DNA from 3 places in the Enterobacter sp. AC1 genome. Region 3 is predicted to be linked to each of the others. Evidence: predicted binding sites of a transcription regulator. Region 3 holds the regulator's gene; each other region holds the start of a gene.
The links. The regulator PhoB, encoded in region 3, activates phosphate uptake and scavenging genes when phosphate is short. The targets are predictions, from matches to a motif close to CTGTCATAAAACTGNCNNAT.
Positions count from the first base shown of each region.

Region 1: a site for PhoB is predicted at 4,908-4,927, ahead of uvrB (excinuclease ABC subunit UvrB). Genes of this name have one in related genera too.
Region 2: a site for PhoB is predicted at 1,092-1,111, ahead of kdgR (DNA-binding transcriptional regulator KdgR). Genes of this name have one in related genera too.

Region 1 is NZ_JBNDIZ010000002.1:481,791-491,695, reverse strand. It holds gene moaB (molybdenum cofactor biosynthesis protein B) at 1-294, opposite strand, end outside; gene moaA (GTP 3',8-cyclase MoaA) at 319-1,308, opposite strand; molybdenum cofactor riboswitch at 1,296-1,430, opposite strand; gene yvcK (uridine diphosphate-N-acetylglucosamine-binding protein YvcK) at 1,657-2,565, shown strand; gene uvrB (excinuclease ABC subunit UvrB) at 2,640-4,655, opposite strand; gene M2433_RS07215 (ABC transporter ATP-binding protein) at 5,408-6,130, shown strand; gene bioD (dethiobiotin synthase) at 6,093-6,794, opposite strand; gene bioC (malonyl-ACP O-methyltransferase BioC) at 6,787-7,542, opposite strand; gene bioF (8-amino-7-oxononanoate synthase) at 7,526-8,683, opposite strand; gene bioB (biotin synthase BioB) at 8,680-9,720, opposite strand; gene bioA (adenosylmethionine--8-amino-7-oxononanoate transaminase) at 9,807-9,905, shown strand, end outside.
Region 2 is NZ_JBNDIZ010000001.1:79,944-89,848, forward strand. It holds gene M2433_RS00375 (MFS transporter) at 1-1,023, opposite strand, end outside; gene kdgR (DNA-binding transcriptional regulator KdgR) at 1,203-1,994, shown strand; gene M2433_RS00385 (YobH family protein) at 2,060-2,299, opposite strand; gene mgrB (PhoP/PhoQ regulator MgrB) at 2,460-2,603, shown strand; gene M2433_RS00395 (YebO family protein) at 2,678-2,968, shown strand; gene M2433_RS00400 (MBL fold metallo-hydrolase) at 2,992-3,981, shown strand; partial or broken gene M2433_RS00405 (DUF2627 domain-containing protein) at 4,507-4,651, shown strand; gene cspE (transcription antiterminator/RNA stability regulator CspE) at 4,664-4,873, shown strand; gene ftsI (peptidoglycan glycosyltransferase FtsI) at 5,093-6,811, shown strand; gene rlmA (23S rRNA (guanine(745)-N(1))-methyltransferase) at 6,877-7,692, shown strand; gene mntP (manganese efflux pump MntP) at 7,689-8,255, opposite strand; yybP-ykoY riboswitch at 8,266-8,455, opposite strand; gene M2433_RS00430 (DUF986 family protein) at 8,654-9,112, opposite strand; gene M2433_RS00435 (PTS mannose transporter subunit IID) at 9,175-9,905, opposite strand, start outside.
Region 3 is NZ_JBNDIZ010000002.1:68,803-78,707, forward strand. It holds gene rdgC (recombination-associated protein RdgC) at 1-609, opposite strand, end outside; gene mak (fructokinase) at 733-1,638, shown strand; gene sbcC (exonuclease subunit SbcC) at 1,735-4,866, opposite strand; gene sbcD (exonuclease subunit SbcD) at 4,863-6,068, opposite strand; gene phoB (phosphate response regulator transcription factor PhoB) at 6,256-6,945, shown strand; gene phoR (phosphate regulon sensor histidine kinase PhoR) at 6,967-8,262, shown strand; gene brnQ (branched-chain amino acid transporter carrier protein BrnQ) at 8,672-9,905, shown strand, end outside.

The DNA of each region.
Region 1 (9,905 bases), 410 kb from region 3:
TTCGCGATCGAACAGCGGGAGCAGCGCTTCGGGCGCCTGATCGCCTGGGGTAAAGCCGGTGCCGCCGGTAATCAACACCACCTGCACCTCATCACTGGCGATCCACTGCGAAACCTGCGCGCGAATGGCGTAGCGGTTTTCTTTGACGATCGCCTTATCGACAACCTGATGTCCCGCGTCATGGGCCGCCTCGCGCAGCCAGTGGCCGGAGGTATCATCCTCTTCGCCACGGCGGTCGGAAACGGTAAGAATGGCAATACGTGTCGGGATAAATTCTGCGCTTACCTGACTCATCTTCTGATTCCCTCTTAAGCCTGATTACCCGCCAATGTAGGACAGGTTCTGAGTAATGCCGGTGTTGCCCTGATGCAGGAAGTGGGTCTGTTTTTTATGCGTCAGAGCCTCTGAGATACGCGCTTCAAGCGCGCTCTGCTGGGCATCATCTTTCAGCAGATCGCGCAGTTCGACGCCGCCGTCGCCGAACAGGCACAGATGCAGCTTGCCCACGGAGGAGACGCGCAGACGATTACAGCTGGCGCAAAAGTCTTTCTCATAGGGCATGATCAGCCCGATTTCCCCGTCGTAGTCCGGGTGGCAGAAGACCTGAGCCGGGCCGTCGCTGCGCTGGCGAATCTGATGGATCCAGCCGCGCTTCAGCAGCTCGTCGCGCAGCACCATGCCGGAGATGTGATGGCGGCGGAACAGCTCACTCCCCTCGCCCGTCTCCATCAGTTCGATAAAGCGCAGTTGAATGGGGCGGGATTTGATCCACGCCAGGAAGGTGTCCAGCTGATGATGGTTGACGTCGCGCATCAGGACCGTGTTGACTTTGACCTTCTCGAACCCGGCGCTAAACGCCGCGTCGATGCCGTCCATCACCTGGCGAAATTTATCCTGGCCGGTAATGGCGTGAAACTGGCGGGCATCCAGGCTGTCCACGCTGACGTTGATGGCGGTCAGGCCGGCATCACGCCAGGCGGCCACGTCGCGGGCCATACGGTATCCGTTGGTGGTTACCGCAATCTGGCGGATACGCTCGTTTTCACGCACGGCGGCAATGATGTCGGGAAAATCGCGACGCAGCGAAGGTTCACCGCCGGTCAGACGCACTTTTTCGGTGCCGAGCTCAGAGAAGGCGCGCGTGACGCGGCGCACTTCATCCACGGAGAGAAAGCCGTTATTGGTGACGCTGCCCGGTTTGTAGCCGTCGGGCAGGCAGTAGGTGCAACGGAAGTTGCACACGTCGGTAATCGACAGACGTAAGTAATAAAACTTACGCGCGAAAGCATCAGTAAGTTGTGAAGCCATGTACACCTTTCCAGATATGGGAGGCACAGTCATTTCTTTCTGTACCCTGGTGGCATATTCGCCACGGCCAGAGCGCCATATCTTTCGACACAGGCACAAAGGCTAGAGTGTATGTTTTCAAATTTGAAAACGTGGTTATGGCGATAGTAGCGCGTAAATCCACTCTTCGCTATTCTCGCTTAACGCTATATAAACAACTACATAACGACATGATTGTGTATTTTCACTACAGAATACGCAAAAACAGCATCTTCGCATTGATATGCGTCATTTTGCGTCCGGTGAGGCATCGTCTTTTAGGGGTAGTTAGGGTAGTGTTACGCACATTGAACGTGATAAGGAATATGTATGCGCAATCGCACTTTTGCGGATCTTGACCGTGTGGTCGCACTCGGCGGAGGCCACGGTCTGGGCCGGGTGATGTCCTCTTTGTCTTCACTCGGCTCAAGGCTGACAGGGATCGTGACCACAACGGATAACGGCGGCTCTACGGGGCGCATCCGACGTGCAGAAGGGGGGATCGCCTGGGGCGATATGCGCAACTGTCTGAACCAGCTGATTACCGAACCGAGCGTTGCATCCGCAATGTTTGAGTACCGTTTCGGCGGTAATGGAGAACTTTCCGGGCATAACCTCGGAAATTTAATGCTTAAAGCTCTGGATCACCTGAGCGTGCGCCCGCTGGAAGCCATCAATTTGATACGAAATCTGCTGAAAGTGGATGCGTTCCTGATCCCGATGTCTGAGCAGCCGGTCGATCTGATGGCCATCGACGCGGAAGGTCATGAAGTTTACGGCGAAGTGAATATCGATCAGCTCATTCTGCCGCCGAAAGAGCTGATGACCTACCCAAGCGTTCCCGCCACGCGCGAAGCGGTTGAGGCCATTGCTGAAGCGGATGTGATCCTGATCGGTCCGGGCAGTTTTTACACCAGCCTGATGCCCATTTTGCTGGTGAAAGAGCTGGCCCAGGCGCTGCGCCGCACCCCTGCCCCGATGGTCTATATCGGTAACCTGGGCCGTGAACTGAGCCCGGCAGCCGCAAGCCTGTCGCTGGCGGACAAGCTGAGCCTGATGGAGCAGTACGTCGGGAAGAAAATTATCGACGGCGTGGTGGTGGGACCGAAAGTCGACGTGTCCGGGATTGGGGATCGTCTGGTGGTGCAGGAGCCGCTGGAGGCCAGCGATATTAAATATCGCCATGACCGCCATCTGCTGCGCGAAGCGCTGGAGAAGGCGATTCAGGCGCTGGGTTAGGCTCGTCTTGTGCGGCCTGATGCCCTCACCCCGGCCCTCTCCCACAGGGAGAGGAAGAAAACACGCCGCTTTAGCTACGACGCGGCGATGAAAAGATCCCGCAGCTGATGGAGCTGGTCGCGGATCTGCGCCGCCTCTTCGAACTCCAGGTTCTGCGCGTGCTGCATCATCTGTCCTTCCAGCTCGTGGATTTTCTGCTGCAGCGCTTTCGGCGTCAGCACGACGGTATCTTCTTCCACCACTGAACGCGCCTTGCCGCGGCCTTTCGTTTTGGTCTTCGCAATGTTCTGACCCAGCGCCAGAATATCGACCACCTTCTTGTTCAGCCCCTGCGGAGTAATGCCGTGCTCTTCGTTGTAGCGCTGCTGTTTCTCGCGACGGCGCTCCGTTTCGCCAATCGCTTTCGCCATCGACGGGGTGATTTTGTCACCGTACAGAATCGCTTTGCCGTTGACGTTACGCGCGGCGCGGCCAATGGTCTGGATCAGAGAGCGCTCAGAACGCAGGAAGCCCTCTTTATCGGCATCCAGGATCGCCACCAGCGAGACTTCCGGCATATCCAGACCTTCTCGCAGCAGGTTGATCCCCACCAGCACGTCAAACTCGCCCAGACGCAGGTCGCGAATAATCTCCATTCGCTCCACGGTATCGATATCCGAGTGCAGATAACGCACCTTCTCGCCGTGCTCTTCGAGGTACTCGGTCAGGTCTTCCGCCATGCGCTTGGTGAGCGTGGTCACCAGCACACGCTCGTTGATGGCGGAACGGGCACGGATCTCGGAAAGCAGATCGTCCACCTGCGTCGCCACGGGACGCACCTCGATAATCGGGTCCAGCAGCCCGGTCGGACGCACCACCTGGTCAACCACGTCCTCGCCGGATTTTTCCAGCTCGTAGTTGCCCGGGGTCGCCGACACGTAGATGGTCTGCGGGGCCAGCGCCTCGAATTCTTCAAACTTCATCGGACGGTTATCCAGCGCCGACGGCAGGCGGAAACCGTACTCCACCAGCGTTTCTTTACGCGCGCGGTCACCGCGATACATCCCGCCAATCTGCGGGATAGTGACGTGGGATTCGTCGATCACCAGCAAACCGTCTGCAGGAAGATAGTCAAACAGCGTCGGCGGTGGCTCGCCCGGCCCGCGGCCGGAGAGGAAACGGGAATAGTTTTCGATGCCGGAGCAGTAGCCCAGCTCGTTCATCATCTCCAGATCGAACTGGGTACGCTGGCTCAGGCGCTGCTCTTCCAGCAGCTTGTTGTTCGCCAGCAGCACCTTACGGCGGTCTGCCAGCTCCACTTTAATCTCTTCCATCGCCTGCACGATACGCTCGCGCGGCGTCACGTAGTGCGTTTTCGGGTAGATGGTGAAACGCTGAATCACCGACTCAATGTGCCCTGTCAGCGGGTCGAACAGCGAGAGGCGCTCGACCTCTTCGTCAAACAGCTCAACGCGCAGCGCCATATCGTCCGATTCCGCCGGGAAGATGTCGATCACCTCACCGCGCACGCGGAACGTCCCGCGCTGGAAGGCCTGGTCGTTACGGGTGTACTGCAGCTCCGCGAGACGGCGCAAAATCGCCCGCTGATCGATGATCATCCCCTGCGTCAGGTGCAGCATCATCTTCAGATACAGATCCGGGTCACCCAGACCGTAGATAGCGGAAACCGATGCCACGACGACCACATCGCGACGCTCAAGCAGCGCCTTCGTGGCTGAAAGACGCATCTGCTCAATGTGCTCGTTTACCGAAGCATCTTTTTCAATGAAGGTGTCGGAGCTCGGGACATAGGCTTCGGGCTGGTAGTAATCGTAATAGGAGACGAAATATTCCACCGCGTTGTCCGGGAAGAACTCTTTCATCTCGCCGTAAAGCTGTGCGGCCAGGGTTTTATTGGGCGCCAGCACCATCGTGGGGCGCTGGAGGTCAGCGATCACGTTAGCAATGGTAAACGTTTTGCCGGAACCGGTTACCCCCAGCAGCGTCTGGTGTGCCAGCCCATCTTCCAGCCCCTCTTCCAGACGGCGGATGGCCTCGGGCTGATCCCCCGAAGGACGGAAAGCAGAATTCAATTTGAACGGTTTACTCATGGGCGACAACCTGATGACGTTATAAGCGGCAGGTGAGTAATTTTACTCGTTGTGGCCAGGAATGCCAGTAAAAAACACTGGATGAAAAACCAGTAGCATGTCACGATATTTAGAGTAGCGCCTGAATGATTAGCGCGATAGCGGCCAAAATTTCGACTGTGACAACATAAAACACCAGTCAGGACAGGTTATCCCCAGAACTTTTTCTTTTTTAACATTTGTCAAGCCAGGTAATGATAGTTTTATGGCTACGGGTGACACTTTCATGACGGGAATTGCTTTTATCTAACCAGTTAAATAATAAACGATATTTTCTAAAGCCGCGTTTCGCGCCAATTTGGGCGAAAGCCGCGTCTCCTCTCGCTTATCGCGTGTTTTCTAACTCTAATGCACATGGTTATCCACAGGAATAGTGGATAACTGCTTCCAGCCCATACAGACTGGCGCTCGGCAAATTCCCGGATTTTCCCACGAACCGGCAGGAAAAAATTTTTATAGCTATTTTTTGATGATTAACAGTTGAGTCATTCATAACCAATCGACGAGATCTTGCTCACATTTTCATCATTTCTGGCCCTGCACCACAACTCACCACCGCCGGCACCGTCGATGTGCAATCCCTCTGGTTTTATACCGCTCTCCTGTAACTTATTCCTAAAAAAGTCGCTTTTTTAGTCACTTTGCGCTTTGTGGCAGGGGTTTTGCACAATCCAGAACGTGCCTCACCTACACACATTTTTAAGGAGAGAAAGATGTTGAGTCTGCGTGCAGTGAACCAGTTTTACGGAAGCCAACATACGCTATGGAACGTGGATTTAGATTTTCCGCAAGGGATGTGTACAGGCGTTGTTGGCCTGCCGGGAATGGGGAAAACCACCCTCATGAATTGCATCGCCGGGAAAGTGCCCGTCGAAAGCGGTACCATCATCTGGCATGAGGCAGGCGCGCCGCCGCGTGATTTGCTAAGCCAGGTGCCAGAACAGCGGACGGGGCCGGGGATTGGCTATGTCCCGCAGGACAGGCGGATCTTCTCCCAGCTGACGATTGAGGAGAATTTGCATATCGCCATGCGGGCGATGGGCAAGCCCGACGCGGAAGCAAAAAGTGAGGTTTACGACCTGTTCCCGGAGCTCTACGCGCTGCGTCAGTCCCGGGGCAATACCCTTTCGCCAGACGACCAGTACCAGCTGGCCCTGGCCAATGCGCTGGTAAACCGTCCGCGGATGCTGATTCTGGACGAGCCCCTGCACGGCGCAGGTCACGGTTTCGCCCATAAGCTGGGGCAGCTGCTGGTGCGCTTAAACCGAGAGCTCGGGATGACGGTGCTGCTGGCTGAACAGCAACTGTCGTTTATTCGCCGGTTCGCGGATCGTTTTTGCATGCTTTATCGCGGGCGTAACGTGGCCCATGGCCACGTTAACGAACTGGACGATGAGCTTATTGCCCACTGGATGTCGCTGGAAGCAAGGCGCTGAGGTCAAGATAGCGCCCGGTTTCGGCACGTTCGGCATCCTCCGCAAGCCACGGGATCTCCCCGAGGAATGGGGCAGGAAGAACCCGCTTGAGCGTTGCCAGGTACTCCTGATGCCGCTTGCCGGGGGCAACCACGTCGTTAGCTATCCAGCCCGCCAGGCGCAGCCCTGCCTGCGAAACGGCCTGCGCGGTCAACATGGCATGGTTGATACAGCCGAGCTTCACCCCTACGACCAGAATGACCGGGAGCTGCTCGCGCTGCACCCAGTCGGCAAACGTCTGCTCCTGCGAGAGCGGCGTAAACCAGCCGCCTGCGCCCTCCACCAGAACCCAGTCCGCCTGGCTTTCCAGCGCGCGTAATCCGGCAGAGAGCACGGCGAAATTAATGGGACGACCTTCGTCGGCGCTGATGATGTGCGGCGACGTGGGTTCGGCAAAGGTATACGGATTCACCGCTGAATAGGCGAGCTCAAGCGTGCTGTTCCGCTGGAGCGCCAGCGCGTCGGTGTTGCGTAACCCTTCCGCCGTCATCTCGCTGCCGGAAGCTACCGGCTTATACCCGGCGGTATTTTTCCCAAGCTTTCGCGCCGCCTGCAGCAGCGCCGCGCTGGCAACCGTTTTACCCACTTCCGTATCCGTTCCGGTGACAAAATAGCGTTCAGTCACGTTCGATAACCCCATGAAAAAGTTGATAAGAGAGCGGGAAATGTCCCCGTTCCTGCGGCCAGGCCAGCTCCAGACGCTGCAATTGACCCCGGGTGAGCGGTTTTTTCTCGCGCCCGGTATGCAGATGCGTGGCGCCTATGCCCTTCAGCGAGCGCATGGCGCTGAGCGCGTCGCTGAAATTGAGGGTGATGGTCTGAACCGCGCTGCGATAGCGCCGACCTGCCAGCGCCTGAGTGACCCGCTCGTGTGATAAAAACCGGTTGGCGTGCGGCTGGCGATCTACCGCCCTCCAGGCCTGATTCAGCTCCGGTAACGAGCTTTCCAGCAGCGTGGTAAACGCCACGCTCCCGCCCGGGCGCGCCACGCGATAAAGCTCGCTTAAGGCCTGCGGCAGGCTGCTGCACCATTGCACGGCGAGATGGCTCCAGACCAAATCGAATTGCGCGTCCGCCAGCGGAATCGCTTCGATATCCGCGACCAGATAGCGGTGTGCAGCCTGCTGCTGACGTGCCTCCGCAAGCATGTCGGATGACAGGTCGAGAGCCGTAACATGGCTTCCCGCTTCGCGCCAGTAGCGGCTATTCCCGCCGGGACCGCACCCGGCGTCCAGTACCTGGCTAAAACGCGTTTCACCGAGCAACGCCAGCAGCCCCTCTGCGCTCTGACGCTGAAGCTCATCGTGCCGGGAATAGCTGCGCGCGGCACGGCCAAATGCCGCCGCAATGGCCTGCTTATTGACTGGCGACATGCAGCGCCTCCAGAAGGGCATCAATATCCTCTGCTTCGTGCGCCGCCGTGAGCGTCAGGCGCAGGCGGGCAGTACCCGGCGGCACGGTGGGCGGACGAATGGCCGTCACCCACATTCCCCGCTCGCGCAGCGCGTGCGCCAGCGCGAGCGCCAGGCTGTTTTCACCGACGATCGCCGGCTGGATCGCACTCTGCGAATCGGTGCTCCGGAAGGGAAGCTGCGCCAGGCCCTGGCGAAAACGCTGAATATGGTCAGCCAGACGCGCCCGGCGTTCATCGCCTTCTGCGCTGCGGATCACCGCCAGGGACGCTGACAGCGCCACGGCCTGCGCGGGCGGCATGCTGGTGCTGTAGATCAAATGCCGGGCAAACTGCAGCAGATAATCGGCGACGGGCTCGCTGCACAGCACGGCGGCGCCGCTCACGCCAAAGCCTTTGCCGAAGGTGACAATCAGCAGCTCCGGCTTCACGTTTTGCAGATGCGCGCTGCCGCGCCCTTCGTCGCCCATCACGCCAGTGCCGTGGGCATCATCAACCAGCAGCCAGGCGTTTTGCCGCTTTGCGGCGTCGTGCAGCGCGGCAAGCGGCGCGCTGTCGCCATCCATGCTGAACACCCCTTCCGTGACCGCCAGCTGCTGCCCGTTACAGGGCTTATCCAGCAGCGCAGCGAGTTGCCCCGCATCGTTATGGGCGAAGCGGCGCAGCTGAGCCGGGCTTAAATTTGCCGCCTCCAGCAGGGAGGCGTGGCTTAAGCGGTCGGCGACAATGCGGTCGTCCTTGCCCATCAGGGCTGCAATCACCGCCTGATTGGCCGCAAAACCCGAGATAAACAGCAGCGCGCGCGGGTAGCCCAGCCAGTCGGCAAGCGCCTCCTCCAGCGCCCGGTGCGCCGTGCTGTATCCGCTGACGTGCCCGGAACCGCCGCTGCCCACGCCGTATCGCTCCGCGCCCTGCTGCCAGGCGCGGATAATGGCCGGATGCTGGCTCAGCCCGAGATAATCGTTGCTGGAGAAGTTACAAAAACGCCGGTTCTCACGGGTAAGAAAACGGCCTGCGCCGTTTTCGACTACCCTGCGTACGCGAAACGCCTCTGCCGCCCGCCGCTCGTCGAGCGCGGAATGGATACGTGCCTCCCAGGTCATACGGCTGCCGCGTTGTAGAACTGGTCGGTGTCGGCGTTGAAAATTTGCTGTTCCAGCTGCTGCTGTTGCTCGTTATCGCCGGTCATAACCCCGGTCTGATGCGGGTTCAGCCCCAGCTTGCGGAACAGCTGAACGTCTTTGTCCTCTTCCGGGTTCGGCGTGGTCAGCAGCTTGCAGCCGTAGAAGATGGAGTTGGCCCCGGCCATAAAGCACATCGCCTGGGTCTGCTCGCTCATCTGTTCACGGCCCGCAGAGAGGCGAACATAAGAGGTCGGCATCATGATGCGCGCCACCGCGATGGTGCGGATAAAATCAAACGCATCCACGTCGTCATTATCCGCCAGCGGCGTGCCTTTGACCTTCACCAGCATGTTGATCGGCACGCTTTCCGGCGGGGTCGGCAGGTTCGCCAGCTGCAGCAGCAGACCTGCGCGGTCTTTCACCGTTTCACCTAAGCCCACGATGCCGCCCGAGCACACCTTGATCCCCGCGTCTCGGACTTTATCAAGCGTATCCAGGCGCTCCTGATAGGTACGGGTGGTGATGATGTTGCCGTAAAACTCCGGCGAAGTGTCGAGGTTGTGGTTGTAGTAGTCCAGCCCGGCCGCCGAGAGGCGCTGCGCCTGCTCGTCGTTCAGCGTGCCCAGCGTCATACAGGCTTCGAGGCCCATCTCCTTGACGCCCTTCACCATCTGCTCCAGATACGGCATGTCGCGATCGTGCGGGTTCTTCCACGCCGCCCCCATGCAGAAGCGGGTCGAGCCGGCGTTTTTCGCCTTGCGCGCGGAGTCGAGCACCTGTTCAACCTCCATCAGCCGTTCGGATTCCAGGCCAGTTTTGTAGCGCGCGCTCTGCGGGCAATATTTGCAGTCTTCCGGGCAGGCGCCGGTCTTGATCGACAGCAGCGTGCTGACCTGAACGTGGCGAGGATCGAAGTGCTGACGGTGCACCTGTTGGGCTTCGAACATCAGCTCAAGGAAAGGTTTATTGAATAATTCAGTAACTTGCGACATCGTCCAGCGTGCGTGGTGAGCCATTGGGCTTCTCCAAAGGGTTTTGTTAATTTTCGGTTCGGTTTATACTCGTAAACCTAAAACTTTTCAAAATGGTTTACAAGTCGATTATGACCCAGGACGATCTCGCCTTCGACAAGCAGCATATCTGGCACCCTTACACCTCCACCACCCGCCCCCTGCCCGTCTATCCGGTGGCTTCGGCCCAC
Region 2 (9,905 bases), on a different contig from region 3:
CAGCCCTAGCGCACCCAATAAACCGGCATGGACGCGTTCAATTAAGTAACCTGCCAGCGGTGCCATCACCATCGTGGCCAGCGGCCACGGGGTTAACAGCAGTCCGGTCTCCACTTCTGAACGTCCAACCACGCTCTGCAAAAAGAAGGGCAGAGATACCAGAGCCAGCATCTGAGCGCAGAATGAGCAAACAGAGGTACAAATAGAGAGCGAAAAGAGGGGGATGCGCAGCAGATCAACAGGCAGTAAAGGCACCGGGAGAGTGAGCTGGCGGCGAACAAAGAAGAAGCCTATGAACAGCAACGCGAGCAGTTCCACTCCGGTCAGCACCAGTGATTGCCCCTGCGCAAAGCCGCTCAGGGCTGTAATCAGCAGGCCAAAGGTGAGGGCATTCATCACCGCGCTCGCGACGTCGAAGCGCGGCATGGTGCTTTTGGGGCCGTTAGCGGGCAGGAAGCGCAGGGCAAAAAAGATGGCCACGATACCCAGCGGCACGTTAATGGCGAAGAGCCATTGCCAGGATGCAACGGAAAGAATAGCCGCCGCAATGGTTGGCCCGGCGGCGGAAGAGACGGCGACAATGAACGAGTTTATTCCCATGCCGCGCCCCAGATGACGCTGAGGATAAATTAAGCGAATCAATGCCGTGTTTACGCTCATGAGCGCCGCGCCACCAAAACCTTGCGCAATGCGTGCCAGCGTCAAGGTATGCAGTGAATCAGAAAGGGCACATAACAGTGAGGTAATGGTGAAAACCACCAGACCACACTGATACACCCGACGGTAGCCGAACATATCGCCGAGGAAGGAGAACGAGAGCAGGGAAACCACAATCGCAATCTGGTAGGCGTTAACAATCCAGATTGAACTGGCTGGGGAAGCATGCAGGTCGCTGGCGATAGTTGGGAGGGCAACGTTCGCAATTGCGCCGTCAAGGACGGCCATTGAGATACCGATAATAATGGTCGCTATCGCGCCGTACCGCTGGGGTAGCGGCAGGCCATCGGAAAGATTCTTTTCCATTAGGATTAAAAAAGCTCAACGTGAAATTATTCTCAGAGTAACTATTTTAGCATTGTTACTGCCGCGATATGTCGCAGATTTGTAACGAAGTAAACGCGGATTGATTGCAGGTGACATGACGGGAACTTATAATAAAAACCGGTTCTGATTTTTATAAAACACTCTCTATGAGGTGGTAAATGGCTATTGCGGATTTGGATAAACAGCCAGATTCTGTTTCTTCCGTGCTGAAAGTGTTTGGCATCTTACAGGCGCTCGGGGAAGAGCGTGAAATTGGTATTACAGAGTTGTCGCAGCGCGTGATGATGTCGAAAAGCACCGTTTATCGCTTTTTGCAAACCATGAAGTCACTGGGCTATGTTGCACAGGAAGGCGAGTCAGAAAAATATTCTCTGACCCTGAAACTGTTCGAACTCGGTGCCCGCGCGCTGCAAAATGTTGACCTGATCCGCAGCGCTGATATTCAGATGCGTGAAATCTCGCGCCTGACTAAAGAGACTATCCATCTCGGTGCGCTGGATGAAGACAGCATTGTTTACATCCACAAAATCGACTCCATGTACAATCTGCGCATGTATTCGCGCATTGGTCGTCGCAACCCGCTCTACAGTACCGCCATCGGTAAGGTTCTGCTGGCGTGGCGCGATCGCGAGGAAGTGAAGCAGATCCTCGATGGCGTGGAATACAAACGCAGTACGGCGCGAACCATTACCAGCACGGACGAACTGTTAACGGTGCTCGATCGCGTGCGTGAGCAGGGGTATGGCGAAGATAATGAAGAACAGGAAGAAGGGCTGCGCTGCATCGGCGTTCCGGTGTTTGACCGCTTTGGCGTGGTGATCGCGGGCTTAAGTATCTCATTCCCAACCCTTCGCTTCTCTGAAGAGCGTCTGCACGAGTATGTGGCTATCCTACACACCGCCGCACGTAAGATTTCGGAACAGATGGGCTATCACGACTATCCGTTTTAATCTCTGTTTGCATAAAAAACGCCGCGGATGTTGCGGCGTTTTTGTCAGTGATTAAAACCCGTTGATTAGCCATTATCGATGACGACGGACGTTTTACGCAGTACAGGACAGTTCGTTAAGCCAATGATTCCGCTGTCAGAATGTAGATACTGTGCAGTGCTCATTCCTTGTGCCGTTAAATACTTACACTGAATGCCTAACCCGGCTGCGTTTTCGGTGCTTCCCACAAGCACCCCATAACCCGTTAACAGAAGACCAATCCAGACGATGGCCAGTACAATAACTGTTCGAATGATTAAGCGCATCTTTACCTCTTTTATCGTTGTTATCATATAGCTAGCGTAAACGGTTTACGCGATGAAACAAGTGCACGATTCTGAAAAAGGCGCGATGGCGGTACAGTTAGTCCTTGTTTAAGATAACCGTGATAACCTGGTTACATCAGGTCTTTAGACGGAGTGTGGAGTGAAAAAAATACGCTGGGTGATTCTGATTATCGTGCTGATAGCGTGCGTGGTGTTATGGACGCAGACTATCAATGTCATGTGCGATCAGGATGTACAGTTTTTTAGCGGCGTCTGCGCAATCAACAAGTTTATTCCGTGGTAACACGCATTTTTTCTCAAGGTGATTTCCTTCCTTCGCGCCAGTGGTAAAATAGACGTTTTTATTGAGGTGGTGAAATGGGTGAGTTACTGAATTCAGGGCTGCTGAATATAGCATCCCTGATGATTTCTTTGGTTGTTCTGCTTGTGGGGCTAGTCATCTGGTTTTTCGTAAACCGGGCCAGTTCGCGTACGAATGAGCAGATCGAACTGCTGGAAGCGCTGCTCGATCAGCAAAAACGTCAGAATGCGCTGCTGCGCCGCCTGTGTGAAGCTAACGAGCCGGAAGAGAAAGACGCGCCGAAAGACGCGGTCGCTGAAGATAACAAAGACGAAGACGACTTTATCCGCCTGGTGGCTGAGCGTTAATCTTTTCGTGCTGGGAGGTGGCTGTGGTCTGGAAAAATCCCTGGTATGACCCCTCCCTGCAACATCACACCCCAAACGGCTTTCGTAATACCCACCCTGCAGAACATCAACCCGGCGACCTGGATCGCTGGCGTAAAGCGCGTAAAGAAGCCGGTTTGCCGAAACCACCCGCGCTGGGTTATGAAGATTTTATCCGTCAGTGGTGGCAACCCGCCGAGCTAACGCAGCCTCAGGAAGATGGGGTGTGGTGGCTGGGACATGCGAGTGTGTTACTCCAGCTAGACGGTAATTTCATCCTTACCGACCCGGTTTTTTCACAGCGCGCCTCTCCGCTCCCTTTTCTGGGACCACAGCGTAAGACGCCTCCTGCACTGTCTGTCGAAAAACTGCATCAGCTTGATGCGGTCGTCATTTCCCATAACCATTACGATCATCTGGATGATGCGACCATTCGCCGTATTCTCAAACGCTTTCCCGACGTGAGTTTCTTTGTCCCGTTAGGACTGGCCGCCTGGTTTCGACGTCGGGGAGCAAGGTGCGTGGTGGAGCTCGACTGGTGGCAGAGTTTCAGCTGGCAGGGGATGACGCTGACCGCCGTACCTGCGCAGCACTGGAGTATGCGCACGCCGTGGAACCGCAATCGCTCATTATGGTGCGGCTGGGTCATGGAAGGGCGGCATCATCGTTTCTGGTTTAGCGGTGATACAGGTTATTCGCCTGAACTGCTGTTGATACCTGAACGTCTGGGGCCTCTTGATGCTGCCGCGTTACCGGTGGGTGCCTATGCCCCACGATGGTTCATGGCGGTACACCATATGGATCCGCAATCTGCGGTGGCATTGTGGCAGCAGCTGGGTTGCCCTCTGGCGTTTCCCATTCACTGGGGTGTGTTTGAACTGGCAGATGAAGCGTTGGATGAGCCGGTGCAGGAGTTAACTGACGCGCTAGATAATTTAGCACCAGTTAACCATTCTTTCAGGATACTGAAAATTGGCGAATATTTATCCTTATAAACGACGCGATAAATTGTTGCATATATTCTGTAAGAAAACGCGCTTAAGAATGATTTATTTTTATCGAAACGTTTTGCTTGCCTTGTTTTGATGCAGAGTCATAAAAATTTCATTATTTTGGTGCATAACACTGTTTATTACCTGATGCATTTTAATACAGTTGGGCGCGTGTTATTAACCCTGTTTTTTCTCTGAAACAATTTGGCCGCGTTACAATGATTTAAGCATAAGTTTTCACAAATTGTTCTAACTCAATCAATGCGTAAAATTTCTTTTCCCGGTTGCTGGACGCTTTGTAATGATTGAGCTATGTTAAAAATGTCTTAGATTACAGCGGCCGTGCAAACAGCGTTGGATCTTTGTTGCGAAGCAGGGCTGTCTGTATGTGATGCGCATAATTGTGCAAAACCTGACGGGCATTGTTCGAATTTGTGCGGCGGATCGAGACATGTTTAAAAATGGCTTGCCATATTAAACATTGTGTGTGATAACACGTTTTGGGTCAAACGAGGTACAGTTCTGTTTATGTGTGGCATTTTCAGTAAAGAAGTCCTGAGTAAACACGTTGTCGTTGAATACCGCTTCTCTGCCGAACCTTATATTAGTGCCTCATGCAGTAATGTCTCAGTTTTATCTCAGTTAATGCCTGCGGGCTAAGAAAACACTCTAAGGAATTTTGCAAATGGCAAAGATTAAAGGTCAAGTTAAGTGGTTCAACGAGTCTAAAGGTTTTGGTTTCATTACTCCTGCTGACGGCAGCAAAGACGTGTTCGTACACTTCTCTGCAATCCAGGGTAACGGCTTCAAAACTCTGGCTGAAGGCCAGAACGTTGAGTTCGAAATTCAGGATGGCCAGAAAGGCCCTGCTGCAGTTAACGTAACTGCTATCTGATCGAACCACTGCTGACTGAAACGCACCGCGTTTCAATCTCAGACATAAAGCCTCGCATAACGCGGGGCTTTTTTATGCCCCTTATCTTTCAAAATATTACGATCCGCGGCCTTGTTAGTAACTTGTTTCAAAGCTGCGAGATTAGTAGCACTGTTTCGCCACCTTCCTCACGGCTTTTCCCGTTAAATCAGGGCGTTGTTTAACAGCCCTGGGGTTCAGGTGAAGAAGAAATTGATAACGGCCACTGGAAATTTCACGCCGGCGCGTTTTGCTCTGCTCTGTTTAGCTATTTTTTGTAGTCTGGCTTTTTTGCTGGGCCGCGTTGCCTGGCTGCAAATTATCAAGCCTGACAATCTGGTAAAGCAGGAAGATATGCGATCCCTCCGCCAGCTGGCGATTGATGCGCCGCGCGGCATGATAATGGATCGTGAAGGCCGACCACTGGCGGTGAGCGTGCCTGTCCGGGCCGTATGGGCCGATCCCAAAACGGTGCTGGCAAAAGGGGGCGTCGGTGCTGATGAACGCTGGCAGGCGTTGGCAAATGCGCTGCATCTCTCCCTGGATACGCTTTCGGCTCGCATCAACGCCAGTCCACAGGGGCGTTTCATTTACCTTGCCCGTCAGGTCGATCCAGCGCAGGCAAAGTGGATCGATAAACTGAATCTGCCCGGCATCAATCTACGCGATGAGTCCCGCCGTTTTTATCCTGCCGGTCATGTGGCTGCGAACCTGATTGGTTTCACCAATATTGACGGGCAGGGCATTGAAGGTGTGGAAAAAAGCTTCAATACGCAATTGACGGGTAAGGCCGGGGTGCGGCAGGTAAGGGAAGACCGCTATGGACGCGTGGTTGAAAACCTGACCGAAGTTGCTCCCGCGCCCGCGCACAACATTCAGTTGAGTATTGACGAGCGGCTGCAAACCATTACCGAAGATGCGCTAGATAATGCCGTGGCCTGGAACAAAGCCGAGTCAGGCGCATCGGTGTTAATTAATATCCCAACCGGGGAAATACTCGCCATGGCGAGCTATCCGGACTTCAACCCCAACAATCGGGAAGGCGCGACGATAAACGATTTCCGCAACCGCGCGATCAGCGATACGTTCGAACCCGGTTCGACCGTCAAGCCGCTGGTGCTGATGACGGCCCTGCAGCAGGGGCTGGTCCAGCCGGACAGCGTGATTGACACTCACCCGTATATCCTTGACGGGCATCGTATCCGCGATGTGGGCTACTATCCGGAACTGACGATGACCGGGATCCTGCAAAAATCGAGCGACACCGGCGTATCCCGGCTCTCGCTGGCGATGCCCGTTCAGCATCTTATTGATACCTATCGAAACTTTGGCTTTGGCACCAATACGGGGCTTGGCTTAACGGGTGAGAGTGCGGGACTGTTGCCACAGCGTAAATACTGGAGCCAGCTCGACAGAGCGACTTTTGCCTTCGGCTACGGGCTGATGGTAACCCCGCTCCAGCTGGCGCACGTCTACGCCACCATTGGCGGCTTCGGGCTTGAGCGTCCCCTTTCCATTACCCGTATCGATCCCCCCGTCATTGGCCACCGCGTCATGCCTGAAGAGATTGCCCATGAAGTGGAACACATGATGGAGAGCGTAGCGCTGCCCGGCGGCGGGGGCGTTAAGGCCGCCGTTCGTGATTACAGGGTGGCGGTAAAAACCGGTACGGCGAAGAAAATTGACGATAGCGGAAAATATGTTGATAAATACGTTGCTTACACCGCGGGCGTTGCGCCTGCCAGCGACCCGCGCTTTGCCCTGGTGGTGGTGATCAACGATCCCCAAAACGGGGCCTACTACGGCGGTGCCGTTTCCGCCCCTGTTTTCAGTGAGATCATGGGCAACGTGCTGCGTCTGGAGAACGTTAAGCCTGACGGATTACCGGCGGGTTCCGATCACCTCATCGTTATGCGCTAACCGGGCGTTTATAACCAGGGCGAATAGCGGTACACTTCGCCCTTTGATTATGCTCCGGAGTTGCCATGTCCTTCAGTTGTCCCCTTTGCCACGCGGTCCTGACGCGCTCAGATAAAAGTTATAGCTGTCCGCAGGGGCATCAGTTTGATATGGCGAAAGAAGGCTACGTGAATCTTCTGCCGGTACAGCATAAGCGCTCCCGCGATCCCGGGGACAGCGCTGAGATGATGCAGGCGCGCCGCGCGTTTCTGGACGCCGGACACTATCTGCCGCTGCGGGAGACTGTCGCGCAAATACTGAACGATATTTTGCCTGGTTCATCAACCGCCCTGCTCGATATCGGCTGCGGGGAAGGGTACTACACCGCGCGGTTTGCGGAGGTGGCACGCGAGAAGGGCGCGCTGACATTCGGTCTGGACGTGTCGAAAGTGGCGATTCGCGCGGCGGCAAAACGTTACGTTGACGTGACGTTCTGCGTGGCGTCCAGCCACCGGCTGCCGTTTGACGATGCCAGTATGGACGCGGTTATCCGCATTTACGCGCCCTGTAAGGCCGAAGAGCTGGCACGCGTGGTGAAACCGGGCGGACGGGTGGTCACCGTTACGCCAGGGCCGCGTCATCTGATGGAGCTGAAAGGGCTTATCTACGACGAGGTGCGTCTGCATGCCCCTCATTCTGAGCAGCTGGCCGGTTTTAGCCTGAAGCAAACGCAAAGCGTAGCGTATGACATGACGCTCAAAGGGGAAGAGGCTACCGCGCTGCTGCAGATGACGCCGTTCGCGTGGCGGGCAAAACCGGAAGTGTGGGAAGCGTTAGCTGCACACTCAGCATTTTGCTGCCAGACGGATTTCAGTATTCACGTCTGGCAGCGCGAGGATTAACCCGCGAAGTGTGCCCAGAGGATCTGGGCACCAATCCCAATCAATACAATCCCGCCCAGGATCTCGGCGCGTTTACCCAGCAGTGGGCCGATAAACCGTCCGACCATCATTCCCAGCGTGGCCATAATTAGCGTTGCACAGCCAATGGCCAGCGCGGTGGCGATAATATTAACCTGCAGGAAAGCCAGGCCGACGCCGACGGCCATCGCATCCAGACTGGTGGCGATGGCCGTGGTAACCAGCAGCCAGAATCCGTGACGGTGCAGCGGCTCCTCAGCTTCATCATCATTGCCGCGAAAACCTTCAATCACCATTCGACCGCCGAGAAATACCAGCAGGACGAACGCAATCCAGTGGTTCCACTCCAGCACAAACTGGCTGGCAAGCATGCCAAGGCCCCAGCCAATAAGGGGTGTCAGCGTTTCGATAGCGCCGAAAATCAGGCCGGTGCGCAGGGCTTCTGAGAATTTAGGTTTGTGGAGCGTGGCACCTTTCCCGATGGAAGCAGCAAAGGCGTCCATGGACATGCCAAAAGCGAGAAGGATCGTAGCGGAGATATTCATAACAGCGTCCAGACCGGGGATATCCATATGACACATCACTGCCCCCAGTAAACAGCAGTTGATGTATCTATGGTCTCGCCTGATCGCTTTGCACATAAAATGTGCTGAAAACGATCCGTACGCGCCACGTTTTTCAACGAGTATGTTGACACGTACATTTCCTGTGAACAGGAAATCGGCTACTCCCCAACGACGGGCGCAACCTTAACATATTTTGAGAATATAAAACAACAATGAAAAAGCATTATTTAAAACGCTTATTGATAACGATTTTCATTTGTCTTTAAGCGTAAAAATAGCGTTAAAAAATAGAGATAAAATTAACGTCCTGGATATAGCTTTGGCTATATTTCGTGCGCAAAATAAACACAGGATATAGCCATTGCTATATATCTAACTTATTGAGTTTTAAGGAGTAGGTTGTATATTTTTTCCAGGTCGTCAATATTCTTCACCCGGATAAGCAGGCGCCGCTGTTCTAATTGCATAACCAGCACACCGTCTTCGGATAAATTCATCTCTTTAATACGGTTATATTCTATCCATACGTTGGCGAAGAAAAATCCACGGGATTTAAAAATGATTTTCGGCGTGCGGATCCAGAACAGATAAATCGCCATTAATGCCAGCGCACATAATAACCATGTGGTTAATATTGCACCATGGCTGGTGACGTTATTGTAAATAAGGATGACGATGAGACCGGCGAAGATAAACGCATCCACGCGCCCGCGTCGCAGAAGGGGAAGGGAGAGCAGCGTCTCGCCGTGACGGCGGGGCATGATGAACTCGTCATAGATCGCGTAAGCCAGAAGGGCTGCAATAAAGAAAACCAGTACGATGTCCGTGACAGTCATTCATCCTCCAGAAAACAGATAAAAAAACCGGGGGCAAGCCCCCGGCGTCTAACGTTATTGCTTTACAGGCCCAGCAGACCGACCGCGTAGCCCGCGATACCGATGACGAAGAAGCCAACGATAATCCACAGCGGGTTCACTTTCTTACGCAGCAGCCACATACAGGCGAAGGTCAACAGCAGCGGGACCAGGCCAGGCATGAGCTGATCCAGGATAGTCTGCACGGTGGTGACGCGGGTCTGGCCATCCTGCCCGGTGATGGTCGATACCACCAGCGGGATGTTGACGTGCGTCCACTTGTTAACCAGCGCCCCCATGACAAACAGGCCGAGGATTGATGCCCCCTCTGTCAGTTTCTGCAGGAAGCCGCCGCCCATGTCCTTAACAATGTCCACCCCTTTACGGTAGCCGTAGGCCACGCCGTAGTAACGGGTTAGCAGGCGCACGGCGTTGAACAGGATGAAGAACAGCAGTGGACCCAGCAGGCTGCCGCTCATCGCGATACCGGCACCCAGTGCCGCAAAGACCGGACGCACGGTACCCCAGAAGATAGGGTCACCAACGCCGGCCAGCGGACCCATCAGACCGACTTTGATACCGTTGATGGCACCGTCATCAATCTCTGCGCCGTTCGCTCGCTGCTCTTCCATCGCCAGCGTAACGCCCAGAACCGGAGCTGCTACATAAGGATGGGTGTTAAAGAATTCCAGGTGACGCTTGATCGCCTGACGGCGCGCCTCGTTGTTTTCCGGATACAGGCGTTTGATCGCCGGTACCATGGAGAAGCAGAAGC
Region 3 (9,905 bases):
TTCCAGCAACGCTTTCAGTTCGGCTTCATCAAGGATCTGGAAACCCTGTGCCGCAGCGCCGCTGCGTACCCATTCGGTCAACGTGAGCTCAATTGGCGTTTCCAGCGCCAGCGGAACGACCGGTAAAGAGCCGATACTTTTACGCAGCAGGGCCAGCGTATCTTCCGCTTTTTTCGCGCTGGCGCAGTCCACCATGATCAGTCCGTTAACGGTATCGATCCACATCATGGTCTGGCTGAAGCGGCTGAAGGCGCGCGGCAGCAGTGAATGCAGAACTTCATCTTTCAGCGAATCTTTTTCGGTTTTTTTCAGCTTGCGGCCCTGCTCGGCTTCCAGCTTGAAAATTTTCGCTTCGAGCGCCTGCTTAACCACCGGCGTAGGCAGTATTTTCTCTTCTTTACGGGCGCAGACGATGATTTGACCCGTGCTGCTGGCGTGGGTCAGTGCATCGCTTTGAGAACCCATTGGCGGAACCCAACCGGTTTTTGCCATATCCTGGCTACCGCAAGGGGAAAAGGTATAAGCGGCTAACTGTTTTTCCATCTCTTCTGCACGCAGCGAAACGTCGCGGCTGAGACGGTAAACCATCAAATTTTTGAACCACAGCATGATAATTTCCACGGCCTTGTCGTTAAATCAGCGGGCATGATAACGAATTGTCGCATCGCTTGCATTGCTAATCGGGAAGCGTGCTTCTACTCTGTTGATAATCAAAATAATGAGGAGAGTCTTGTGCGTATTGGGATTGATCTGGGCGGCACCAAAACAGAAGTCATCGCGTTGAGCGAGCAGGGGGAACAGCTGTTCCGCCACCGTCTGCCTACGCCGCGCGATGATTATCACCAGACTATCGAGACGATTGCCCGGCTGGTCGAGATGGCAGAGCAAGCGACAGGACAAACCGGCAGCGTCGGGATGGGGATCCCGGGGTCAATCTCGCCGTATACCGGGGTGGTTAAAAACGCCAACTCGACCTGGCTCAACGGCCAGCCTTTTGATAAAGATTTAAGCGCGCGCCTGAACCGGGAAGTCCGGCTGGCCAACGACGCCAACTGCCTGGCGGTCTCAGAGGCCATCGACGGCGCGGCAGCGGGCGCTCAGACCGTGTTTGCCGTGATCATCGGCACCGGCTGCGGCGCGGGCGTGGCGTTCGGCGGGCGCGCCCATATCGGCGGTAACGGCACCGCGGGCGAGTGGGGACATAACCCACTGCCGTGGATGGATGAAGACGAACTGAAATACCGCACCGACGTTCCGTGCTACTGCGGTAAACAAGGCTGTATAGAGACGTTTATCTCCGGCACCGGTTTTGCGACCGATTACCATCGTCTGAGCGGCCAGCCGCTCAAGGGCAACGAGATCGTGCGGCTGGTCGAAGAGCAGGATCCGGTGGCCGAGCTGGCCCTGAGCCGCTACGAAATGCGTCTGGCGAAATCCCTGGCGCACGTGGTGAATATTCTCGATCCGGACGTGATTGTGCTGGGCGGCGGCATGAGCAACGTTGACAGGCTGTACGCCACGGTGCCGAACCTGGTGAAACAGTGGGTCTTCGGCGGCGAGTGTGAAACCCCAATCCGTAAAGCCGTCCACGGTGACTCCAGCGGCGTGCGCGGCGCGGCGTGGCTGTGGCCGCAATAAAAGCAAAACAGCAACGCAAGTTGCTGTTTTTGATGTTTGTTCCCTCTCCCATGGGAGAGGGCCAGGGTGAGGGCACCAGACCGCACCGTCCCCCATTTAATCCACCGCAAACTCCCTGTCCAGCCTGCTGTACCCCAGCCCGTTAATCTTCTTCACTTTGATCTGCACCGGAATGCGCTCCTTCATCGCCTCAACGTGGCTGATCACGCCAATGGTTTTCCCGGTGGCGTTCAGCGCGTCGAGCGCATCCAGCGCGGTATCCAGCGTTTCGCTGTCGAGCGTGCCGAACCCTTCATCGAGGAACAGCGAATCGATCCGCGTTTTGTGACTCACCAGATCGGAAAGCGCCAGCGCCAGCGCCAGGCTGACCAGGAAGCTCTCGCCGCCGGAGAGCGTGCGGGTATCGCGAACCGCATCCGCCTGCCAGGTATCGACCACTTCCAGCTCCAGCGCGTCGCTGGCCTTACGCTGTAGCAGATAGCGCCCGTGAAGACGGTTAAGCTGCTGGTTGGCGAGCCAGACAAGATTGTCCAGCGTCAGCCCCTGAGCGAACTTGCGGAACTTGTCGCCGGTGCTGGAACCGATAAGCGCGTTCAGGTATCCCCAGTCGTCAGCCAGACGCGCGGCCTCTTCAATTTGCTGCATCAGGGCCAGCTGGTGCTGCCGGTTATCGCTGTCCTGCTTAAGCTGCTGACGGATCTCGCCCTGATGGGTGGTGTTCTCCCGAAGCCGCTGCGCCAGCTGCTGCAGCTGGATTTGTAGAGTGGGCGCGTCGGCGTCGAGCGATTCCGGTTGCAGCGCCAGGTGAGACTGCAGCTGTTGTTGAGCTTGTCCGCACAGCGCCGCGGCCTGCTGCAGCTGGTTTTCCAGCGACTGTTTCAGCTGTTCGAGGTGACGAAGCGTCGGTTCATCCAGCAGCGCGGCAAGAAACGCGTCCCGGTCGGCAAAGCAGCTGGCTGAGAGCGCCGCGGTGAATTGCCTCTGCGACTGCTGCAGGCGCTCTTGCTCCAGCGCTTCCTGCTGCTGCTGCGCGGTAAGCTGGCTTTGCAGCGACACGCATTCGTCGTGGATGGCGCGCCAGTCGTCAGGAATAGCCGGTTCGGCTTCTTCACCATTCGTGACCGGAAGCGTGTCGAGCAGCGGCTTCAGGGCGTTCATACGTTCCTGAAGCACGGCCTGCTGCGTTTGCTTCTCCTGCCACTGCGCGAACTCGACCTCACGGGCGTGCAGCCAGGCGGCTTCATTACCATCTTCAGGTACGTTAAGCGATAGCGAGAGCAGGGCGTGTTCCAGCGCCTGGCACGTGGTGGCCAACTGCTGCTGATACTGTCGTTCCTGCACTTCCTGCTCGTTCAGCTGATTTTGCAGGGTCAGACGCTGGCTGAGCTGATAAAGCTGGTGCTCGTAGCGTTCCTGCTCGTTCATCCATGGAGCGATATCTTCCTGAATATTCAATGCGATATTCAGGGACGCGCAGGCTTCCTGCCACTCTTTAGTGAGTGCTTGCTCTTCCTGAACCAGGGTCTGCGCTTCGTCTGTCTCACGCTGGATCTGCTGCGTCAGGGCGTTAACCTGCCCCAGCACCAGCAGGCCTTCCTCTTTGAGTGAGGCGACCTCTTTTTCCAGGGCATCGCGGCGGCGCTGGTTTTCCGTCAGTTCAAGCGACCGGTATGTCTCCACGGCGGGATGTTCGCTTGCGCCGCACAGTGGGCAGGGTTTGCCCGCCTCAAGCTGCGAACGATAATGTTCCAGCTTTTTGATCGTCGCTTCGGTTTCGCACAGGGCTTTCAGGTCCAGATAATGCTGGTTTTTCTCTTTGTACTGCTGGCGGCGCAGCGCCAGCGTTTCATTGAGCTTACCCTGTTCCGCCTGCGCTTTTTGCAGACTTTCCGCGTTCTGAAGCAGGCGCTTTTGCAGCGGTAGATAGCGGGCCTGCAGCGACGTTAGCCGCTGGCGCAGCGTGCGTGACCGGGACTGCTGTTCCATGGCCGCGCTGACCTCATCCGCCGTCAGCGTCAGCGCATTTTCCGGTAGTCCGGCCAGCTTTTGGCGTAGCTCAGCAACCCGTACGGCAAGCGTGGCGATGTGCGTTTTATCACGGGTCAACTGCGAGAACTGCGCGCGCCAGCCGGCAATCTCCTGGCCCAGCAGGCGATAACGCTCATGCTCCGCAAGCCATTTCGCCAGCGCCGTCAGTTCGGTCTGGAGCTGCTCGTGGTTACGCAGTGCGGCGTTGCGGATCCGTGCGCGCAGCGCGGTTTTATCTTGTAAGCGAGTATTCACTTCGACAATTCGCTGCAGCGTTTGCGTCAGGCGCGCGGTTTGCTCCTGCTGGTGCTCCCAAAGCGGCCGAAGCTGGGCGGCGGGCTGGGCAAGCTGGAGTTTTGCCAGCTCAGGCGCTGCGTCCGTCAGCGCCTGCTGCGCCTGCTGCTGCATCGCGGTGACGCGCTGATGCTCGCGTACAAGCTCATCATGGCGCGTAAGCCACTGAAAATCTTTCTGTTGGCTTTGCTGCTGTACCAGCAGGGTTTTCTCTTCGTCAGTAAGTGCCTGCAAACTTTGCTGTAACTGCTGCTGTTGCTCTTCGCTCAGCAGCACGACGCCCGCAGCCTGTGCCTCGCACTTTTCAAGCATGCTGCGGGCTGCTTTATGTTTCTCAAATACCATGGCGGAAATCTGGCCGTAGATCTCGGTGCCGGTCAGCTCTTCCAGCAGTTCTGCGCGATCGCTCGGTCTGGCATTGAGGAAAGCGGCAAATTGCCCCTGAGAGAGCAGCATGGAGCGGGTAAAACGCCCGTAGTCCAGCCCGGTGAGCTCAGCGGTTTGCTCCAGCTTATCCGTCACTTTGTCGGCCAGGATTTTGCCATCCTCGCAGCGCGCCAGCTCCACGCGCGGTGCCTGCAGGTTGCCGTCCGGCTGATTGCGCGCCCGGTTCTGGCTCCAGAAGGCGCGATAGGCCGTGCCTTTCACCTCAAACTCCACTTCGGCCAGACACTCGGCGGTGTCGCGCGTCATCAGGTCGTTTTGTGCCTGAGAGACTTTCTGCAGGCGTGGGGTTTCGTGATAAAGCGCCAGGCAGATGGCGTCGAGCAGGGTGGTTTTGCCTGCTCCGGTCGCGCCGGTTATGGCAAACAGCCCGTTGCTGGCAAAGGGTTCAGCGGTAAAATCAATTTTCCACTCGCCCTTGAGGGAGTTAAGGTTTTTCAGGCGCAGGCTCAAAATTTTCATGCGTTTTCGTCCTCATCATTGAGCGCATGCAGGGTATGGGTGAACAGCTCGCTAAGCCTTGCGCGCTTCGCGTCGTCTATCTCCTCCTGCGAGAGCCTGCGTTCGAACACCTCTTCTACCCTCAGCTCGCTGAGGGTTTCGCGCCGGGCGCTGAGCAGAATGTTCTCGCGCTGCTCGCGGCTGCGGCGCACCAGCAACACCTCAACCGGCAAATCTTCGGTCAGCGCCTGGATTTTTCGCTGCATATCGTGCAGGTAGTCATCGGTGGTGATTTCGATATCCAGCCAGACGGGAGGGTTAAGCGCCGCGCCGCGCCACTGCTCAAGCTGGGCGGTAATGGCGTCAAGATCGCCTTTCAGCACCGCCAGCGGCTGGGTGACCGGCACCTCCAGCGTCTCGACGGCGTGAAGTTTTCCGTCGGAGAAGCTCACCAGATGCACGGACTTGGCTTTGCCCGTTTCATCGAAGCTGAGCGAAAGGGGCGATCCGCAGTAGCGGATGTGCTCGCAGCCGCCGATAACCTGCGCGCGGTGGATATGCCCGAGCGCGATGTAGTCGGCTGGCGGGAAGTTTTGCGCCGGAAAGGCGTCCAGCGTGCCGATATAGATGTCACGTACGGCGTCACTTTTACTGGCCCCGACGGTGGTGAGGTGTCCGGTCGCAATCACCGGAATCGGCTGCTCGCCGCGCAGGGCGCAGGCTTCGGCGTGCTGCTGGTGATAATAGTCGGTGATGGCCTGTAATAAATGTTGCTGTTTTTCCGCCCCCGACAGCCCCGCCTGGCTTTGCACGATGTCCCGCGGACGTAAAAACGGTATCGGGCACAGCACCGCGCCCGGCGTACCATCGCGTTTTTTCAGGATCTGCGGGGCGTGCCCGGCGCTGGCGACGACGGTGGTATTAAGAAATGCCAGGATGTCGCGAGATTCATTGAGCGTTGCGACGGAATCATGGTTGCCGGCGACAATCACCAGATGACAGCCGGTTTGCTGGAGATTCACCACGAAGCGGTTATACAGTTCACGCGCATAGCTTGGAGGAGAACCGGTATCAAAGATGTCACCCGCTACAATAATCGCGTCCACCTCGTGCGTCCGGGCCGTTTCCAGCAGCCAGCCCAGGAACGCTTCATGTTCAGCCGCACGGCTTTTGCTGTAAAAATTTTGACCCAGATGCCAGTCCGAGGTGTGAAGTATGCGCATAGCTGATCCGTGGCAAAAAAGAGAAAGCGGGATTATAAACCTTCAGAGAAGGGAAAATAACCGTTGTAATAAAACAACGGTTTGCCCGCTATCGTGGTACTGTTTTTCATAAATCTGTCATAAATCTGACGCATAATGGCGCCGAATTACAAACTTGTAACTTAAATAAAATAAGACAGGGCAAAGTATGGCGAGACGTATTCTGGTCGTAGAAGATGAAGCTCCAATTCGTGAAATGGTGTGCTTCGTGCTCGAGCAAAATGGCTTCCAGCCGGTTGAAGCGGAAGATTATGACAGCGCAGTGAACCAGCTAAATGAACCCTGGCCCGATCTGATTCTGCTGGACTGGATGTTGCCCGGCGGTTCCGGACTGCAGTTTATCAAACACCTGAAGCGCGAAGCGCTGACCCGCGACATACCGGTGGTGATGCTCACGGCGCGCGGAGAAGAAGAGGATCGCGTGCGCGGTCTGGAGACCGGCGCGGACGATTACATTACCAAACCGTTTTCACCGAAAGAGCTGGTGGCCCGCATTAAAGCCGTGATGCGCCGTATTTCGCCGATGGCGGTGGAAGAGGTGATAGAGATGCAGGGACTCAGCCTTGACCCCACCTCACACCGCGTGATGACCGGTGAAAATCCCCTCGACATGGGGCCTACCGAATTTAAGCTTCTGCACTTCTTTATGACACACCCGGAACGCGTTTACAGCCGCGAGCAGTTGCTGAATAACGTCTGGGGAACTAACGTGTATGTCGAAGACCGGACGGTTGACGTCCATATCCGCCGCCTGCGAAAAGCGCTGGAACTGAGCGGCCACGATCGCATGGTGCAGACGGTCCGCGGCACGGGTTATCGTTTTTCTACCCGTTTCTGAACAATGACAGGAGTGTGACGCGTGCTGGAACGTCTGTCATGGAAAAGGCTCGTCTTTGAACTGATCTTATGCTGTATTCCGGCCTTCATTCTGGGGGCCTTTCTTGGACATCTGCCGTGGTTTCTGCTGGCGTCCGTCACCGGGCTGCTGATCTGGCATTTCTGGAACCTGCTGCGCCTCTCCTGGTGGCTGTGGGTTGACCGAAGCATGACGCCGCCGCCGGGAAGCGGCAGCTGGGAACCGCTGCTGTACGGTCTGCATCAGATGCAGATGCGTAATAAAAAGCGCCGCCGCGAGCTGGGAAGCCTGATTAAGCGTTTTCGCAGCGGTGCGGAATCGCTGCCGGATGCCGTCATTCTGACCACCGAAGAAGGGACCATCTTCTGGTGTAACGGCCTGGCGCAACAGCTGCTGGGCCTGCGCTGGCCGGACGATAATGGTCAGAATATCCTCAACCTCCTGCGTTATCCCGAGTTCACGCTGTACCTGAAAAAGCGTGATTTTACCCGTCCGCACAATCTGAAGCTCAATAACGGTCGCCATCTGGAAATCCGCGTGATGCCCTACAGCGATAAGCAGTGGCTGATGGTAGCGCGCGATGTCACCCAGATGCACCAGCTGGAAGGGGCGCGCCGCAACTTCTTTGCGAACGTCAGCCACGAATTACGAACCCCGTTGACCGTGCTTGAGGGCTACCTGGAGATGATGCAGGAGCAAACGCTTGAAGGGGCGCCGCGTGAAAAAGCGCTGCACACCATGCGCGAGCAAACGCACCGTATGGAAGGCCTGGTGAAGCAGTTGCTGACGCTGTCGAAGATTGAAGCGGCACCCACGCTTGCGCTGAATGACACCATCGATGTGCCAATGATGCTGCGGGTAGTGGAGCGTGAAGCGCAGACGTTAAGCCACAAAAAGCACCACCTGACCTTTGAGGTCGACAGCGCGCTGAAGGTGCTGGGCAGTGAAGATGAACTGCGCAGCGCCATCTCCAACCTGGTGTATAACGCGGTGAATCATACGCCGGAAGGGACGGAAATCCTGGTGCGCTGGCACCACAGCCCAACGGGAGCCGAATTTAGCGTGGAGGACAACGGGCCGGGTATCGCACCGGAGCATATTCCGCGTCTGACCGAGCGTTTCTACCGCGTGGATAAAGCGCGATCGCGGCAGACGGGAGGAAGCGGCCTGGGGCTGGCGATTGTTAAGCACGCGGTGAATCACCATGAAAGCCGTCTCGAAATCCAGAGTACGCTGGGTAAGGGAACCCGTTTCAGCTTCGTTATCCCGGAACGATTAATTGCCAAAAAGATCGCCTGATAGCAGGTGTGTCATTTTACCTTTCCACGGGTCAGCGTCAGCTGGCCCGTTTGCTTTGCAGTCAAGCGAAACGCGGCTGAATTTTATACGGCTGGCTGTTTTTTGTTCGCATGATTAGCCATGGGTTTTTCTTATAAATAGCGTATTGTGCTGGTTCGTATTTTCATAATGGCATATTGTTCTGGTTTTACGATCCCTCCTTGCCTTTAAACGTTATAAGCGTTTAAATTGCCCCCCAGATACTGTCAGACCGACTGTATTTGCGTGGTAAATCGAAAAACTATTCTTCTCCACGCCAGGACGGGAGCATTTCCCGCTGAAATTGAGTAAATTTTCGGCTGTATCGTCCCGTCAGGGAAACCGGAAATCGCAATGTTTTCAACACCACATCCACAGGCAGTAAGGTTTTATGACCCATCACTTAAAATCGCGTGACATCATCGCGCTGGGCTTTATGACATTTGCGCTGTTCGTTGGCGCAGGCAACATCATTTTTCCTCCAATGGTTGGCTTACAGGCGGGTGAACACGTCTGGACCGCCGCGTTTGGTTTCCTGATTACTGCCGTGGGTCTACCGGTACTGACCGTCGTCGCGCTGGCGAAAGTCGGCGGCGGCGTGGATAGCCTCAGTACCCCAATTGGCAAAGTGGCGGGTGTTCTGCTGGCAACCGTCTGCTATCTGGCCGTAGGCCCGCTGTTCGCAACCCCGCGTACGGCTACCGTTTCCTTCGAAGTGGGTATTGCCCCCCTGACCGGTGACGGCGCGATGCCGCTGTTTATCTACAGCCTGATTTATTTCGCGATCGTGATTCTGGTTTCACTCTATCCGGGCAAGCTGCTGGATACCGTGGGCAACTTCCTGGCTCCGCTGAAAATTGTGGCGCTGATCGTCCTGGCGGTGGCCGCCATTGTCTGGCCTGCCGGCCCGATTAGCGACGCGATGGACGCCTATAAGAACGCCGCATTCTCTAACGGCTTCGTGAACGGCTATTTGACGATGGATACGCTGGGCGCCATGGTGTTTGGTATCGTTATCGTTAACGCCGCGCGTTCCCGCGGTGTGACCGAAGCGCGCCTGCTGACCCGCTATACCATCTGGGCTGGCCTGATGGCCGGCGTGGGGCTGACGCTGCTGTATCTGGCGCTGTTCCGCCTGGGCTCCGATAGCGCCATGCTGGTTGACCAGAACGCGAACGGTGCGGCTATCCTCCACGCCTACGTCCAGCACACCTTCGGTGGTGCGGGCAGTATGCTGCTGGCGGCGCTCATCTTCCTGGCGTGCCTGGTAACCGCAGTGGGCCTGACCTGCGCCTGTGCAGAGTTCTTTGCGCAGTATCTGCCGCTCTCATACCGCACTCTGGTGTTTATTCTCGGTATCTTCTCCATGGCGGTGTCCAACCTCGGGTTGAGCCACCTGATTCAGGTCTCTATTCCGGTGCTGACGGCGATTTATCCGCCGTGTATCGTGCTGGTGGTGCTGAGCTTCACCCGCCCGTGGTGGAACAACTCCTCACGAATTATTGCGCCAGCCATGTTTATCAGCCTGATTTTTGGTATCCTTGACGGCATTAAAGCATCAGCATTCGCAGGAATACTGCCTGCATGGACACAGCGTCTGCCGCTGTCCGAGCAGGGTCTGGCCT